2 regions of the Streptomyces sp. 8N616 genome follow, and region 1 is predicted to be linked to the other one. Evidence: riboswitches for the same ligand, from Rfam matches in the RefSeq annotation. Region 1 holds a riboswitch; the other holds the start of a gene.
The links. Region 1 has a riboswitch for cyclic di-AMP ahead of tgmA (putative ATP-grasp-modified RiPP). Riboswitches for the same ligand answer to the same signal wherever they lie in the genome.

Region 2: linked by a shared signal. The riboswitch ahead of ACTWQC_RS23730 (M23 family metallopeptidase) and the one ahead of tgmA (putative ATP-grasp-modified RiPP) in region 1 are both predicted to bind cyclic di-AMP.

The regions. Positions count from the first base shown of each region.
Region 1 is NZ_JBQQBY010000006.1:65,914-73,125, forward strand. Features, by position in the region: gene ACTWQC_RS07250 (lactate utilization protein B) at 1-223, shown strand, start outside; gene ACTWQC_RS07255 (LutC/YkgG family protein) at 220-936, shown strand; gene ACTWQC_RS07260 (ATP-binding protein) at 973-1,479, shown strand; cyclic di-AMP (ydaO/yuaA leader) riboswitch at 1,843-2,002, shown strand; gene tgmA (putative ATP-grasp-modified RiPP) at 2,409-2,600, shown strand; gene ACTWQC_RS07270 (chitinase) at 2,788-3,846, shown strand; gene ACTWQC_RS07275 (VOC family protein) at 3,966-4,409, opposite strand; gene ACTWQC_RS07280 (hypothetical protein) at 4,548-4,760, opposite strand; gene bla (class A beta-lactamase) at 4,829-5,773, shown strand; gene ACTWQC_RS07290 (alpha/beta fold hydrolase) at 5,889-6,761, opposite strand; gene ACTWQC_RS07295 (TetR/AcrR family transcriptional regulator) at 6,936-7,212, opposite strand, start outside.
Region 2 is NZ_JBQQBY010000027.1:16,235-23,446, reverse strand. Features, by position in the region: gene ACTWQC_RS23745 (hypothetical protein) at 1-80, shown strand, start outside; gene ACTWQC_RS23740 (hypothetical protein) at 142-1,518, opposite strand; gene ACTWQC_RS23735 (SpoIIE family protein phosphatase) at 1,626-1,868, shown strand; cyclic di-AMP (ydaO/yuaA leader) riboswitch at 2,083-2,252, shown strand; gene ACTWQC_RS23730 (M23 family metallopeptidase) at 2,265-3,350, shown strand; gene ACTWQC_RS23725 (aldo/keto reductase) at 3,525-4,466, shown strand; gene ACTWQC_RS23720 (PrsW family intramembrane metalloprotease) at 4,518-5,969, opposite strand; gene trmB (tRNA (guanosine(46)-N7)-methyltransferase TrmB) at 6,178-6,990, opposite strand.

The DNA of each region.
Region 1 (7,212 bases):
GGGGCTCGAGCGGGCGGCGATGGCGGTGGCGGGCTGGGTGCTCTCCCGTCCGTCCCGTCTGGCGGCGGTACAGCGGGTGGGGGCCGTGGCCGGGCGGCTGCTGGGCGGGCGCCGGGGCGTACGCCGGTTGCCGGGGCCGCTGTCCGCCTGGACCGACGCCCGCGACGCACCGCTCCCGGCCGAGGAGAGCTTCCGGGCCTGGTGGAGGAGGACACACTCGTGAACGCACGCACTGAAGTGCTGGACCGCATTCGCCGCGCGCTGGCGGACGTACCGGAGGGCGAGCGTCCGGAGGACGTGCCGGTGGCCCGGCACTACTCCCGGGGCGGATCCCCGCCCACCGGGTCGCCGGCGGCGGTGAAGCTGCTGGCGGAACGGATGGCGGACTACGGGGCTGTGGTGCGGCTGGTGACCGCCGACGACGTGGCTGGGGGCGCCGAAGCGGTGGGGGCGGGCGTCGACAGCGCGGCCTCCGGCGGCGCGGCCTACGGCGCCGTGGCCACGGCCGTCGCGGAGGCTCTCGCCGCTCGCCGCGCGGGCTGCGTCGTCGTGCCCCACGGATTTCCGCCCGCGTGGCGGGCCGGGCTGCCCCCGGAGCGGGTGCTCAGCGACGATCCGCGGCTGCCCGTACGTGAACTCGACCGCGTCGACGGCACGGTGACGACGGTGGCCGCGGCCATTGCGGACACCGGAACGCTGGTCCTCGACGGCGGCCCCGGCCAGGGCCGGCGAGCCCTGACCCTGGTGCCCGACTACCACCTGTGCCTGATCCGGGCCGACCAGATCGTGGCCTCCGTGCCGGAGGCTCTGGCCCGGCTGGATCCCGCCCGGCCGCTGACTTTCATCTCCGGCCCTTCGGCCACCAGCGACATCGAACTCGACCGGGTCGAAGGCGTGCACGGACCGCGCACGCTCGAGGCCCTGATCGTCGTCTGATGTCCGCGAGTGCCCTTATTTTTGCAGGGAGTTGCCATGACCGTCCTCGACCGATACCCGAGCCTCACGCGGGCTGCGGTGCCTGAGCGCACCGTCCCGCGTCCGGAGCACCCCAGAGCCATGGCGTTCTGCGCGCTGCCCGCCGAGGACTGGGCGGTGCACCGGGCCAGGTCCTTCGCCCGCGCACAGCTCATGGCGTGGCGGACGGGCGACGACCTGGCCGAGTCGGCGCGCATCATCGTCACGGAGTTCGTCACCAACGCCGTGCGGCACAGCGGCGCCGCCGACGTCAGCGTACGGCTGGCCCACGCCCCTCCGGAGGTGTGGATCGAGGTCTTCGACGGCGGCCGGTGGCGGCCCGCTCCCGGCCCTTCCGTTCCGGGCCCTTCAGTTCCCGGCATGGACCTGGACGCGGACCTCGCCGAGTGCGGCCGGGGCTTCCCCCTGGTGGACGCCCTGGCACGGCGGTACGGCGTCCACGTCACGCCCCACGGCACGTGCGCCTGGGCGCTGCTGGTGACACCCCCGGCAGCGCACGCCTAGCGCGCGTTTCCGGCCAGCTCCCTGAGGACGCGCTCGGTGAATGCGTCGAACGGAACGTCCCCCAGCACCTAACCCGCATCCGTCCACGCCGGGGCCCAGGGGCGGCGGGCCGACCTGGTGCATGTGGGCTCCGTGGACGGCCACGTGCGACGGTACGCCGTCCAACCATGAGGCCGAGCCTGCGCCGCTTTGCCGGAGATATCGTGCTTACCCATCCCGAACTGCCCTGTGATGAAAGTGAGTTGACTCCGTATCCGTTTGTGAAGACCTTGTGTTCAATCGCAAGGTACCTCTAACGTGCTCGGCGTTCGAGAGACGAACACCGCGTGGCCGGACCGCCGAATCCTGCCCCCGGCGCGCGGCAGCACGTCATCGCCGCCGGGCAGGAGCGGGGGACCCACTTTGTGCCGTACGGACCGTATGTTCCGGACGGCTTGGGGTGAAGCCGTGGCAGCCGCACGGCCGGGCGAGTCTCCAGCCCGAACCCGACAGCTCACCTCGCAGGCGTTCGGAGTACGGAGCCTCCATGACGTCTGCAGTCGGACGACACCGCGTCCCACGTCCCCGGAACGCCACCCGCCGCCCCGCCGGCCGCGGCTCCGCCGCCGGCGCGCCCCCGGCGCCACGGTAAGCAGGGGCGACCGCATCGCACTCTCCGCCGCCACCGGCGACATCACCGGGCCTCACCTGCACTTCGAGGTGCACACCACCCCGGAGTACGGGTCCGCCGTCGACTCGCTGGACCGGCTGCCGGCCCACGGCCCGCAGAGCTGACGCCTCACCCCGGACCGAAGATTCCGTCACAGGCCCGGTGCGGTGATCGGCCACGCGTTCCCCTGCGTTCCCACCTACCCCCACCTGCTGAATTCCCCTGCCCGATGGGCAAACCCAGGACCTGCCACCCCTCCCGGCAGGCAGGAGGAGACACGATGAGACCTTTCGCGCTGAACTACGCCCGCCCGGCCGTACACCCACCCCTCGCGATTCCTTACGTCTATGAATCCACACGGCAGTTGAACGTCCTGCCCGACGGACGCCCGGCCATCAGCGACCAGGCTCTGCTGCTGGCGACCGGCACCACTACGTCCACCGCCGGTTCCAAAACGCACTTCGACGACTGAGCGTGACCTCGGACAGGTGCTGGGCGGGTCAGTCTCCGCCTGTCGGCTGATACCGGCCTGCTGACCACGTCCTGGAGGCGGCAACGCTCACGTTGGTCCAGACCTATTGACGATAGGTCTCGACCAACTTACGTTCAACGCGTGTTACGCAGAATGCGGTCACCGGCATGCGAGGGAGCGCAGCATGATGGGTCGGACGGCACGTCTGCTGGTGGTCGGCCTGGCGATGGCTTTCGCCGTGCAGATGCCGGTCGCCGCGGCACCGAGTGCGCCGAGCGCACCGCGGGACGAAACCTGCGCGGTCAAGCCGAAGCCCTCGGGCAAGGTGCTCCAGGGGTACTGGGAGAACTGGGACGGCGCGGCGAACGGCGTTCACCCGCCGTTCGGATGGACTCCGATCACTGACACCCGTATCCGCGATCACGGTTACAACGTGATCAATGCGGCATTCCCGGTCATCCGCTCGGACGGCACCGTCCTGTGGGAGGACGGGATGGACGCGACGGTGAAGGTGGCGACCCCGGCCGAGATGTGCCAGGCCAAGGGGGCCGGTGCCACAATCCTGATGTCCATCGGCGGTGCGGCGGCCGGTATCGACCTCAGCTCCCGTACGGTCGCCGACCGCTTCATCGAGACCGTGGTGCCGATCCTCAAGGAGTACAACTTCGACGGCATCGACATCGACATCGAGACCGGCCTCGTCGGCAGCGGCAACATCAACGAGCTGTCGACCTCGCAGGCCAACCTCGTGCACATCATCGACGGCGTGCTCGCCCGGATGCCCCCGGACTTCGGCCTGACGATGGCGCCCGAGACGGCCTACGTCACCGGGGGCAGCGTGACATACGGCTCGATCTGGGGCGCCTACCTGCCGATCGTGAAGAAGTACGCCGACAACGGCCGGCTCTGGTGGCTGAACATGCAGTACTACAACGGCAGCATGTACGGGTGCTCCGGCGACTCGTACTCCGCCGGCACGGTCGAAGGGTTCACCGCGCAGACGGACTGCCTGAACAGGGGCCTGGTCGTCCAGGGCACCACGATCCGGGTTCCCTACGACAAGCAGGTACCGGGATTGCCGGCGCAACCGGGCGCCGGGGGCGGCCACATGTCGCCCGACCTGGTGTCGCAGGCCTGGAACACCTACAACAACGGATTGAAGGGCCTGATGACCTGGTCGATCAACTGGGACGGGTCGAAGGGATGGACGTTCGGGGACAACGTCAAGGCTCTGCAGGGCCGCTGAAGCCGGAACTTCCGGAGTCAAGTAGGTCGATCGCACCCCCCATGGGCGACGAGCGGGTCCGCGACCGACCGGTAGTGCTCGGGCCAGCGGTGTCCGGGGATTCCGCCGAGACCCTGGGCTCAGGTGTCGGTGCGAGCCAGGATGCCTTCGAGCAGCCCCGTCGCCTGGCCGACCTCGATGAGGTACCCGTCCGGATCACGCATGTAGCAGCGCAGTTCGGCACGACGGTCGATGGGTGGGGTGAGGAATCGAGCGCCCTTGGCGCTCGCCGCGGCATAGAAGCCGTGAATGTCTGCCACCCGTACATTCAGAAAGCTGGACACGGTGTTGGGGTCATCGGGTGTCCGCAGGACGACATCGGGTTTGTCCTCGGTGGGGCCGCCGCCCGGGTTCATGATGATCCAGCTGTTGGCGATCTTGATGATGCACGGGTTCTCCTCCAGCACCACCTCTCCGCCCAGCACGTCGGCGTAGAACGCCCGCGAGCGAGGGACGTCGCTGACCGTGAGAAAGTGCGTGAGCACGAGGCCTTCGGTCGGTGCAGGAAGATCATTGGGCTTCATGTGCTGCTCCAGATCGGGTCACCGCCGCCACCGTCGGCGGCTGGCGCGATGGGTCGGCCGTTGACGAGTCTGCGTGAGCGGCGGTCACGGGGCGCGATCGAGAGGGCTGGTTGAGTGAGAGACAGACCGCCGCTGCGGTCAGGTGGTGGACTGGGAGGCCTGCCGGGCGACACCGTCGACCGCCGCCGGATCGTCCAGGATCTTCACGTAGGCCTGGGCCAGGTCCTCGACGTGCCCCCAGCTCCAGCGCTTGGAGGTGTCGCCGTAGAAGGCGGCCTGCCCGGGGCAGGGGGCTGTCGGGGGCGCCGGGCCGGTGGCCCAGTGGCCGGGCCGTGCCCGGCTTCCTCCCATCGCCCCGAAGCCGTAGACAGCACCGAAGTTGAACCAGTCGGCCTGTCGGGGGCGTCTTGAGCAACGTCATGACCCGCAGGAGAAAGAAGAGAGTCTTGGAGACCACAGGACCACGCCCGTCCCGCCGCGCGGTACTGGCCCTCGGCGCTGGGACAGCACTGACCGCCGCCTTGTCCACGGGAGGGAGGGCGTACGCTTCAGCGCCCTGCGGAGACGGGATATCCAGGCAATTGAGAGAGCTTGAGCAGGAGCACTCCGCCCGTCTGGGTGTGTTCGCCCGCAATACTGCCACGGGCAGAACGGTGCTGTACCGCGCGGACGAGCGGTTCCCGATGTGCTCGCTGTTCAAGACGCTCGCCGTCGCGGCCGTCCTGCGGGACCTCGACCGGGACGGCACGTTCCTGGCCAAGCGCATCCGGTACAGCGAGAAGGACGTCACGGATTCCGGCCACGCCCCGATCACCGGCAAGCCCGAGAACCTCGCCAACGGCATGACCGTCGGCGAACTGTGCGCCGCCACCATCTGCTACAGCGACAATGCCGCGGCAAACCTCCTCCTCCGCGAGCTGGGAGGACCGACCGCCGTCACGCGCTTCTGCCGATCGATCGGGGACGGGACGACCCGGCTCGACCGGTGGGAGCCCGAACTGAACTCCGCGGAACCGTGGCGGATGACCGACACCACCAGCCCCCGAGCCATCGGACAGACCTACGCGCGCCTCACTCTCCGCGACGCGCTCACACCCCAGGACCGGGGGCAGCTGACCGAGTGGCTGCTGGCCAACACAACCAGCGGCGAGCGCTTTCGTGCGGGCCTTCCCGCCGACTGGACCCTCGCCGACAAGACCGGCGGCGGGGAGTACGGGACCAACAACGACGTGGGCATCACGTGGCCTCCGGACCGGTCACCGATCGTGCTGGCCGTCCTGACGACCAAACACGAACCGGACGCGCCGGCCGACAACCCACTGGTCGCCAAGGCCGCCGCATTGCTGGCGACAGCACTCACCTGACGCGATCGACCCAGCGGCGTACCGGGGCGTCACCCCGGCACTCTGCGCCGGCTGGCGTCCGATCAGTCGTTTTCGGAAAGTGAGGAATGGAGAAGCGAGGAATTGATGGCGCGGGTCAAGCGGCGAGGAATGGCCGCACCAGGCTGAGCAGCGCTTCGGGGCGGTGGAGCGGAATGATGTGCCCGCAGTCCTCGAGGACATGGCCGACGATGTCGTCGGCCACGGGCCGGAGTTGCCGTTCGAGCGCCGCACCGACCGGGCGGGCGCCGATGGCCATGGTGGGCACGGTGAGCCGGCCCGTATCGACGGCGTCCTGGATCTGTTGTGCACTGGTGGGCAGTGCGCGGTAGTACGAGAAGGCGCAGCGCAGGGCCTCGCTTCCGGTGTAGGCGCGGACGAAGGCCTCCCGGAGGGCGGGGCGCACACCTCGGCCGAGAGTGCCGGATTCGAGGAACCAGTCGACGTACTGCGCTTCATGGCCGGTCAGGACGGACTCGGCCAGGCCGGGCACCGCGTGGAAGCCGAACCACCACGGCGCCCCGCCCGCGAGGAACCCTTCGGCGCCCGGCAGCCTGCCCAGGAGCGACTCCATGACCACCAGTCGCCGGACGAGGTCGGGGCGGCGCATGCCGAGCAGGAATGCCGGCGGGGTGCCCGCGTCGATGCCGACCACGGCAGCGGAGGTCACGCCGAGGGCGTCCAGGAGGTCTTCGGCGTCGGTGGCGAGGGTCCCGGCGTCGTAGCCGTCCGCCGCCCGCGTGCTCGCGCCGAAGCCCCGCAGATCCGGAGCGATCACCCGGTGCTGCCCGGCCAGCCCGTCCAGGACCTCGGTCCACAGCTGCCAGGTGTGCGGAAAACCGTGCAACAGCAGAACGGCCGGCCCCTCACCGGCCAGGGCCACATTGAGTTCGACCCCGTTGGCTGCGATACGGCGGAGCTCGACCCCGGACGCGTGACGGCGCGGGGCCTGGGGCGGAGTGAGGGCCACAACGACCTCCTGTTTGGGGGACAGTTACCGCACACCGCGGACAGCCCTGTGCGAGACCCACGCCGCTGAAGTCGCCATCGACCAGGCCGCCGCACCTTCGCACCTTCCTGCGCAAGCCGTGGCACCGCCCGTCCTGCGCCCCGGCCCGCGCGGCCGCTGTGGTCAGCCGGGTCGTTATGCCGGCGGCTGGCTGCCGGACAGCTGCATGGAGTCGGCGATCGACTCCACTTCGACGGCGAGCAGGGTGGCGGCGCGGTGACCCATCCCGTCGAACTGCCCCTGCACTTCGAGACTGACGATGCCGTGCAGCCGGGCCCACACGATGATCGTGCCGGCGAGCGCGGTGGCCGCGTCGGCCTCCGGCGCGTAGTCATGAACCCACGCGGCGGCGGCCGGCGTCCGCGAGAGCCAACGCTCCAGTTCGGCCCGGAGTCCTTCGGCCGCGGGCCAG
Region 2 (7,212 bases), on a different contig from region 1:
GCCTCGACCTCAACCGGGTGCGGATGACCCTGCAGCGGACGTCCGACGGCTGGAAGGTGAGCGCGGTCGACGCGCTGTAGGCGGGACAGGCGGCACGGGCGGGAGTGGATAGGCGGGACCGGCGGGCGAGGGCGGCTCGGGTCAGAACCCTCCGCCGAAGTCGCCGCCGCCGAACCCTCCGCCGAAGTCGCCGCCGCCCCCGAAGTCGCCCGAGTTGAAGTCGGAACCGGAACTGTCGCCGCCGCTATAGTCCCCGCCGTACCCGTCGTACCCGTACGCGTACGGCCCGGTCAGCATGCTGCCCAGCAGCGTGCCCGCCAGCAGCCCCGGCAGGATGCCGCCGCCGAAATAGCCGTAGGCCCACGGCCCGTACGCCGGTCCGGCCTCCCAGTACGGCCTGCGCCCGGACGCCGTCTCCACCTCGCGCCCCATCGGCTCCTCGCCGTCCTCGAGGCGCGCCGCGTCCGCCGCGCACACCGGCACGGTGCGCTCCTCGCCGCCCGACGGCGCCCACTGCACGTCCTGGACCGACGGGCCGTGCCGCGGGTCGAAGAAGCACGGCACCCGGCGCTCGGGCAGCGGCTCGCCGTCCCGCCGCGCCTCCAGCGTGGCCAGCGAGAACCGGCCGTCCTCCAGCGACTCGGTCACATCCCGTACGTCACTGGGCCGCCGCGCGCGGTCCATCGATGCCTTCGCCTTGTCGTACGAGTCCAGGGCGCGGGCGTAGTCCTCGCGCATCGCGTCGTCCGTCTTCGGTGCCGAGGGGTCGAAGTCGATCCGCTCCAGTTCCTCGCCGAAGGCGGTGATGTCCTCGTCCACGACCGGGCGGAGCGTCTCCAGCTGCGCACGGTCCCGCTCGGCCCTGCGCTGCTTGCCCCGGCGGCTGACCAGCAGGGCTCCGCCGCCGACGGCCGTGATCAGCACGCCGAGCGTCACGAGCAGGCCGGCCGCGCTGACGCCGGTGCCGTCCCCGGTGCCGGTGCTGGTGCCCGAGCCGCCGCTCCAGGTGGCCGGGGCGTGGCCGTTGGCCTGCTGCAGGGCCTGATCGACGAAGCCGTTGACCATGGCGCTCACGTCGCCGGGGTCGGAGCGCTCCACGGCGCCGGAGAGGTTGGAGACCGCGTTGCGGGACATCACCGAGGAGTCGGCGCCCGCGTCGAACCGGTCACCCAGCGCGACCGCGTACACGCCGGTAATCCCGACCTTGGTCCGCAGGTCCTGGAGCAGCGTCGACGGCTGGAACTCGGAGGCGCTGGGCAGCACGGCGACGAACACCGGCTTGTCCGCCTTCTCGATCTTGTCCGCCAGCGCGTCCGCATCGGCGGCGGGCAGCTGCCCCGAAGCGCGCGGATCGACGTAGACAGGGCCCTTCTTCAGGGCGTTCGCGGCGCTGTCGAGCCCGTCCGCGGCCCGCGCCCCGGGAGCCATGACGGCCACCAGTACGAGGGCGGCGGCGAGCACCGCCAGCACCGGCAGAAGCAGGGTGCGGCCCGCCCAGGACCTCGCTGCGGTGTTCATATCTACGAAACTACTCCAAAGGCGCAATTTCGGGCTCCTCGGTGTGCAGGGAAACCATCCCGGGGCCAGGGCAGGCGGCGCGAGGGCCTGCACCCGTACGAGACCGGGTGGACGAGTTCGCCTTCCCCGGGGGCGCCGCGCTGCTGCTGTTCACGGACGGAGTGACCGAGGCGCGGAATGCGGAGGGCGCCTTCTGCGACCCGGGGGAGCGGCTGCGCGGCCGGCGGTTACCCGGGCCAGACGCGCTGCCGGACGCGCTCGTGGCGGACGTACGGCGGCATGCGGCGGGCGGAGTGCCGGACGGCATGGCGATGCCGGCGGTCACCCGCCCCGCCTCCTACGTTCCGTAACCGCGCGCATCCCTGCGTATAACAACTGACGCACGATCAGGGGAGCGGTGTTTTCAGGCGTGGGGGCAACTCGCCCGAATTGGCGGCTTCCTGTCCTGATTGGTCCCTCGGGATTTCGTTAACGATCACACCGAACGGCTTGGAATCACGTCCCGCCGTCTATTAACGTTCGATAACGCAGCGCGGTCGTCCCAGCCGCCACAAGAGGTGGCACCGTGCGCCTACGCCGAATCCCGCACCACCAGCACCACCTGCACGACCTGCACCAAGGGAACCGGGGAACCACCACCTTGGGGTGAATCGGGCGCCTCTCCGGAGGGGCCCGTAGGAGACCTTCCTGCTCCGAACCCGTCAGCTAACCCGGTAGGCGAGAAGGAAGGAAAGGAGTGCGCCCGAGTGGCGTCCAACAGGCCTGTCCCCGAGATCTCGCCCGAACCCTCCGGCACCCAGAGCTTCGACTTCGGGCCGGGCGGATTCGGTGAGTTCGGTGAGGACTACCCGGCCGCCGGTTCCGGCGACTGGAACCCGACCACGGATTCCCTGGCCCCGGTGCGCGGCAGGCACCGCGTCGTCAAGCAGCGCGGTGGTGGCATGGCCCGCAGCGGCGCGGTCCTCGGGGTCGGCGTGTTCGCCGCCGTCGGTGCGGGCGGCATGGCGAGTGCGCAGGACAAGCCGCCGGTCTCCATCTCCATGCCGGACCTCTCGTATGTCTCGGACAAGCTCCCCGACGCCAAGGCGCTCCCCGGCATCGGCTCGCTGATATCCGACGACGCGGACAGCGTCGGCGACGGCACCGTGACCGCCGCGGCCCCGCTCTCCCAGGCCGGTCTCACCGACGAGGAGGCGGCCGAGGGCGCCGACGCGGGCGAGGCGCTGCGCGCCCGCATCATGCGCCAGGCCGAGCAGCAGCAGACGGCGGCGGAGACGGCGGAGCGCGAGGCCGCGCAGAAGGCCGCGGCGGAGAAGGCGGCCCAGGAGGCCGCCGAGGCGAAGGCGGAGGCCGCCGCCGCGAAGAAGGAGGCCGAGCGGAAGGCTGCCGAGGAGGCGGCGCGCAAGGCCGAGGCCGAGCGGCTCGCCAAGCTGGCCCGCAGCTACAGCCTCCCCACCTCCTCGTACACGCTGACTTCGAGCTTCGGCGAGTCCGGCTCCATGTGGTCCAGCACGCACACGGGCCAGGACTTCGCCGCCCCGACCGGGACCCCCGTCAAGGCGGTGCACGGCGGCACGATCACGGAGGCCGGCTGGGCGGGCTCCTACGGCTACCGGATCGTCCTCACCCTCGAGGACGGCACCGAGATCTGGTACTGCCACCTCTCCTCGATGACCCAGACGTCGGGCGAGGTGACGACGGGCGAGACGATCGGCCGCGTCGGCGCCACGGGCAATGTCACCGGCCCCCACCTCCACCTGGAGGTACGGCCGGGCGGCGGCGACCCGATCGACCCGGCGGCCTGGCTGCGCGGCAAGGGCCTCTCGCTCTGACGTCCGTACGGTTGCTCTGACTTATCGCACCCTGTTCGTCGGCAGCCCTGGTGCAAACCCCCCGACACCAGGGCTGTCGGCTTGCCTGCGTGTCCGCGTCCCCGCTTCTCAGTCCGCGTCGCTGTGCGGGCACGGCCCGGAATAGCCCGGCGCCGGGCGGCGTTGATCAGCCGTATGGCTGACAGGAACAAGATCATCGGTGATCTGACCGTCCACCCCCTCTCCCTCGGCGGCAACGTCTTCGGCTGGACCGCGGACGAGGCGCAGTCCTTCGCCGTACTCGACGCGTATGCGGAGGCGGGCGGCAACTTCCTCGACACCGCCGACGTCTACTCGGCCTGGATCCAGGGCAATTCCGGCGGCGAGTCCGAGACCGTCATCGGCAACTGGCTGGCGGCGCGCGGCAACCGCTCCGAGATCGTCGTCGCCACCAAGGCCGGCGGACACCCGGACTTCAAGGGCCTGGCCGCCGGCACCATCAAGGCGGCCGCGGAGGAATCCCTCCGCCGCCTGCGGACCGACTCCATCGACCTCTACTACACCCACTTCGACGACCCCGGCGTCCCGGTCGAGGAGATCATCACCGCCCTCGACCAGCTGGTGCGGGAGGGCAAGGTCCGGCAGATCGGCGCCTCCAACATCTCGCCCGAGCGGCTCGAGGCGTCGCTCGCCTTCTCCGACCGCGAGGGCCTGGCGAAGTACGCTGCCCTCCAGCCGCACTACAACCTCGTCTCGCGCGATACGTACGAGGGGCCGCTCGCGGACGTCGCGGCCCGCCACGGACTGGCGGCCGTCCCGTACTCCGCGCTCGCCTCCGGCTTCCTCACCGGCAAGTACCGGGCGGGCGCGGCGGTGGACAGCGCGCGGGCCGGGCGGGCGGCCCAGCACTTGGAGACGGAGCGCGGGCGGCGCGTGCTGGCCGCGCTCGACGAGGTCGCCTCGGCGCGGGGCGCGGAGATCGCCACGGTCGCCCTGGCGTGGCTGGCCGCCCAGCGAACGGTGGCTACCCCTATCGCCAGCGCCCGCACCCCTGCCCAACTCCCCGCCCTCCTGGCGCTCGCCGACCTCGAGCTGACGGACGCGGAGGTGGCCGTGCTGACGGCGGCATCGGCCTGACCGTTCCCCACCCCGCCCTTCCCCAGGGCGCAGTGATGCGCCGGAACTGCCCTAAGGGCGGGTGGGTGGGTATGGGCGGGCCGTGGGTGCGGGTGGGTGGTGGTGCGGGCCCGGGCCGGGGCCGTAGTACGGCGGCGGCGCGTAGCCGTACGGCGGCGGGCCACCGTAGCCGTGGGGCGGCGCCCACTGGGGCGGGACCCACGGGCGGGCCGTCAGCAGCGCCGCATGCGCAAGCGCAGGCTGCGCCAGGTCCTTGCGCTGCCACAGGTGGTGCAGCAACTCCTGCTCACGCGCCACGAAGTCCGCCCCCGCCGCACCCCGGTGCGCCCGCTGCCGCAGGAACGCCAGCGCCGTGGCGAACGCCTGGTACTCCGCGACCGCCCGCGCCGCCGCCTTCCCGTGGTGGCGCCGCGCCACGTCCCGCGCGATCGCCCGCGCCCGCATGGACGACAGCGCCTGCGGCTCCTGCGGCACCAGCCAGCCGGCCGCCACGTATGCGGGCAGGTGGCTCCGTACGGTCCTCAGCTCGCTGCCGCGGGACCAGATCACCAGCCACGTCAGCAGCCCGAAGACCGGGACCATGAACATGCCGTAGACGGCGATGAAGCCGTACCCGCCGAGGCTGGTCGAGCCGTTCCAGACGGCGTGCAGCACGATCGCCGTGAGCAGGCCGGCGAGCGGCACCAGGACCCGGCGGGCGCGCTGGCGCGGCGCGGCGAGCGCGGCGACACCGAAGCCGATGCCCGTCAGCGCGGTGAAGAGCGGGTGCGCGAACGGCGACATCACGATGCGGATGAAGAACGTCGCCGCCGTGACGGACTGAATGCCGGACGAGCCGAGGGCCTGGTCCTCGCCGAAGGCGTTGCCGAGGTAGAGGATGTTCTCGGTGAAGGCGAAGCCGGTCGCCGTGATCCCGGCTATGACGACGCCGTCGACGATGCCGTCGAAGTCGCGGCGGCGGAAGACGAAGAGCAGGAGCAGCGCCGCGCCCTTGGCGCTCTCCTCGACGACCGGGGCGATGACCGTGGCCCCCCAGGTCTCGGCCTCCGTCGCGGAGTCGGTCTCGACGCGGGTGGCTATCCACTCCGTGGCGAAGCCGTTGGCGATGATCGCCACGAGCGTCGCGGCGCACGCGCCCCAGGCGAAGGCGAAGGCCAGGTTCCGCCAGGGCTCCGGCTCGACGCGGCCGAGCCAGCGGAACGCGGCGATCATCAGGGGGACGGGCAGCACGGCGAGCCCGAGGCCGACCAGGAAGCCCTCGGTGCCGGTCTGTTCGCGCACGAGGGCGAGGATGACCAGGCCGCAGAGCGCGAGCAGGGTGATCAGCGTGCCGAAGCGCAGTGCCTTGCTGTGCCGGAGTGCACGGCGCGGGCGGTAGCGCCAGTGCGCCCGCTCCGGCACGGCGTCGAACTGCGGCTGCGGTTCGTAGGCCGGGACGGGCGGTTGCCCGGGAGGTTGACCAGGCGATTGTCCGGGCGCTTGCCCTGACGGCTGCCCAGGCATCTGCCCGGATGGTTGCGCAGGCGGCTGCCCGGGCGGTTGCCGGGGCTGCTGCGGGAACGGGGACTGGTGCACCTGTCGACCCTAACGAGGGCCGGAGCCCCGTGCGGCGGCGTATCGCCTTTCGTGCGCAGCCTCATACGCGCCGGGCCGCGCCGGGCAGAGGGCGGCGGGGCCGGGGGCCGCGGCACAGGCTTGTGCGCCTCCGGGCTCAGCGGCGTACGAACAGGAGGTCGCGCACCACGTGCCCCTTGTCGAGGCCCGCGCTCTCGAACTTGGTCAGCGGCCGGAAGGCGGGGCGCGGCGCGAAACCGCCGTCGGGCCGTGTGTTCTCCAGCTCGGGGCTCGCGGACAGCACTTCGAGCATCTGCTCGGCGTACGGCTCCCAGTCGGTCGCGCAGTGCACCAGCGCGCCGGACCGCAGCCGGGAGGCGGCCAGCTCGACGAACTCGGGCTGGATCAGGCGGCGTTTGTGGTGGCGCTTCTTCGGCCAGGGATCGGGGAAGTAGATGCGCAGCCCGGAGAGCGCGGCGGGCTCGATCATCTCGCGGAGGAGGATGATCGCGTCACCGTTCGCGACCCGGATGTTGGACAGGCCGTTCCGCTCCGCGAGACTGAGCAGGTTGCCCTGGCCAGGGGTGTGCACATCCGCGGCGAGGATGCCGGTGCCGGGGTCCGCGGCGGCCATCCGGGCCGTGGCCTCGCCCATGCCGAAGCCGATCTCCAGGACGACGGGGAGCCCGCCGAAGAGTGCGTCCAGGTCGAGCCGGGACAGGCCGTCGATGTCCAGCCCCCACTTCGGCCACAACCTGCGCAGCGCCTCGCCCTGGCCGGCGGTGACCCGGCCACGGCGCGGGCGGAAGCTGCGGATCCGGCGCTCGTGGTGCGAGCCCGCGGGGTCGGCGGCCGGCCCCTCGGGGAAGAGCACGGCGCGAACCTCGCGCGGCGCCCCGTCTCCGGGCCCAGGCGTACTCCGCCCGCCGCCGGGGCCGTCCTGTGGGGCGCCGTCGGCGGATGCGGACATGGGGGTCTTCTCGGACTCAAGCACAGTGCCTCCGATTCTACGTTCGGCCTGCTGCACCTCCGCCCGCCGACGCCTTCCGCCCGGCTCCCGCGCCCGGTCGCCGGGCGCTGTGCCCCTCTTCGGGGCGTTGGCGCGGGCCGCTGTACGCTCCGTCCGGCGAGCGGGCCGACGGCAGGCTCCAGGTCGGCAAGGGGCCGTGTTGACACCGCCCGCACGTCCCTT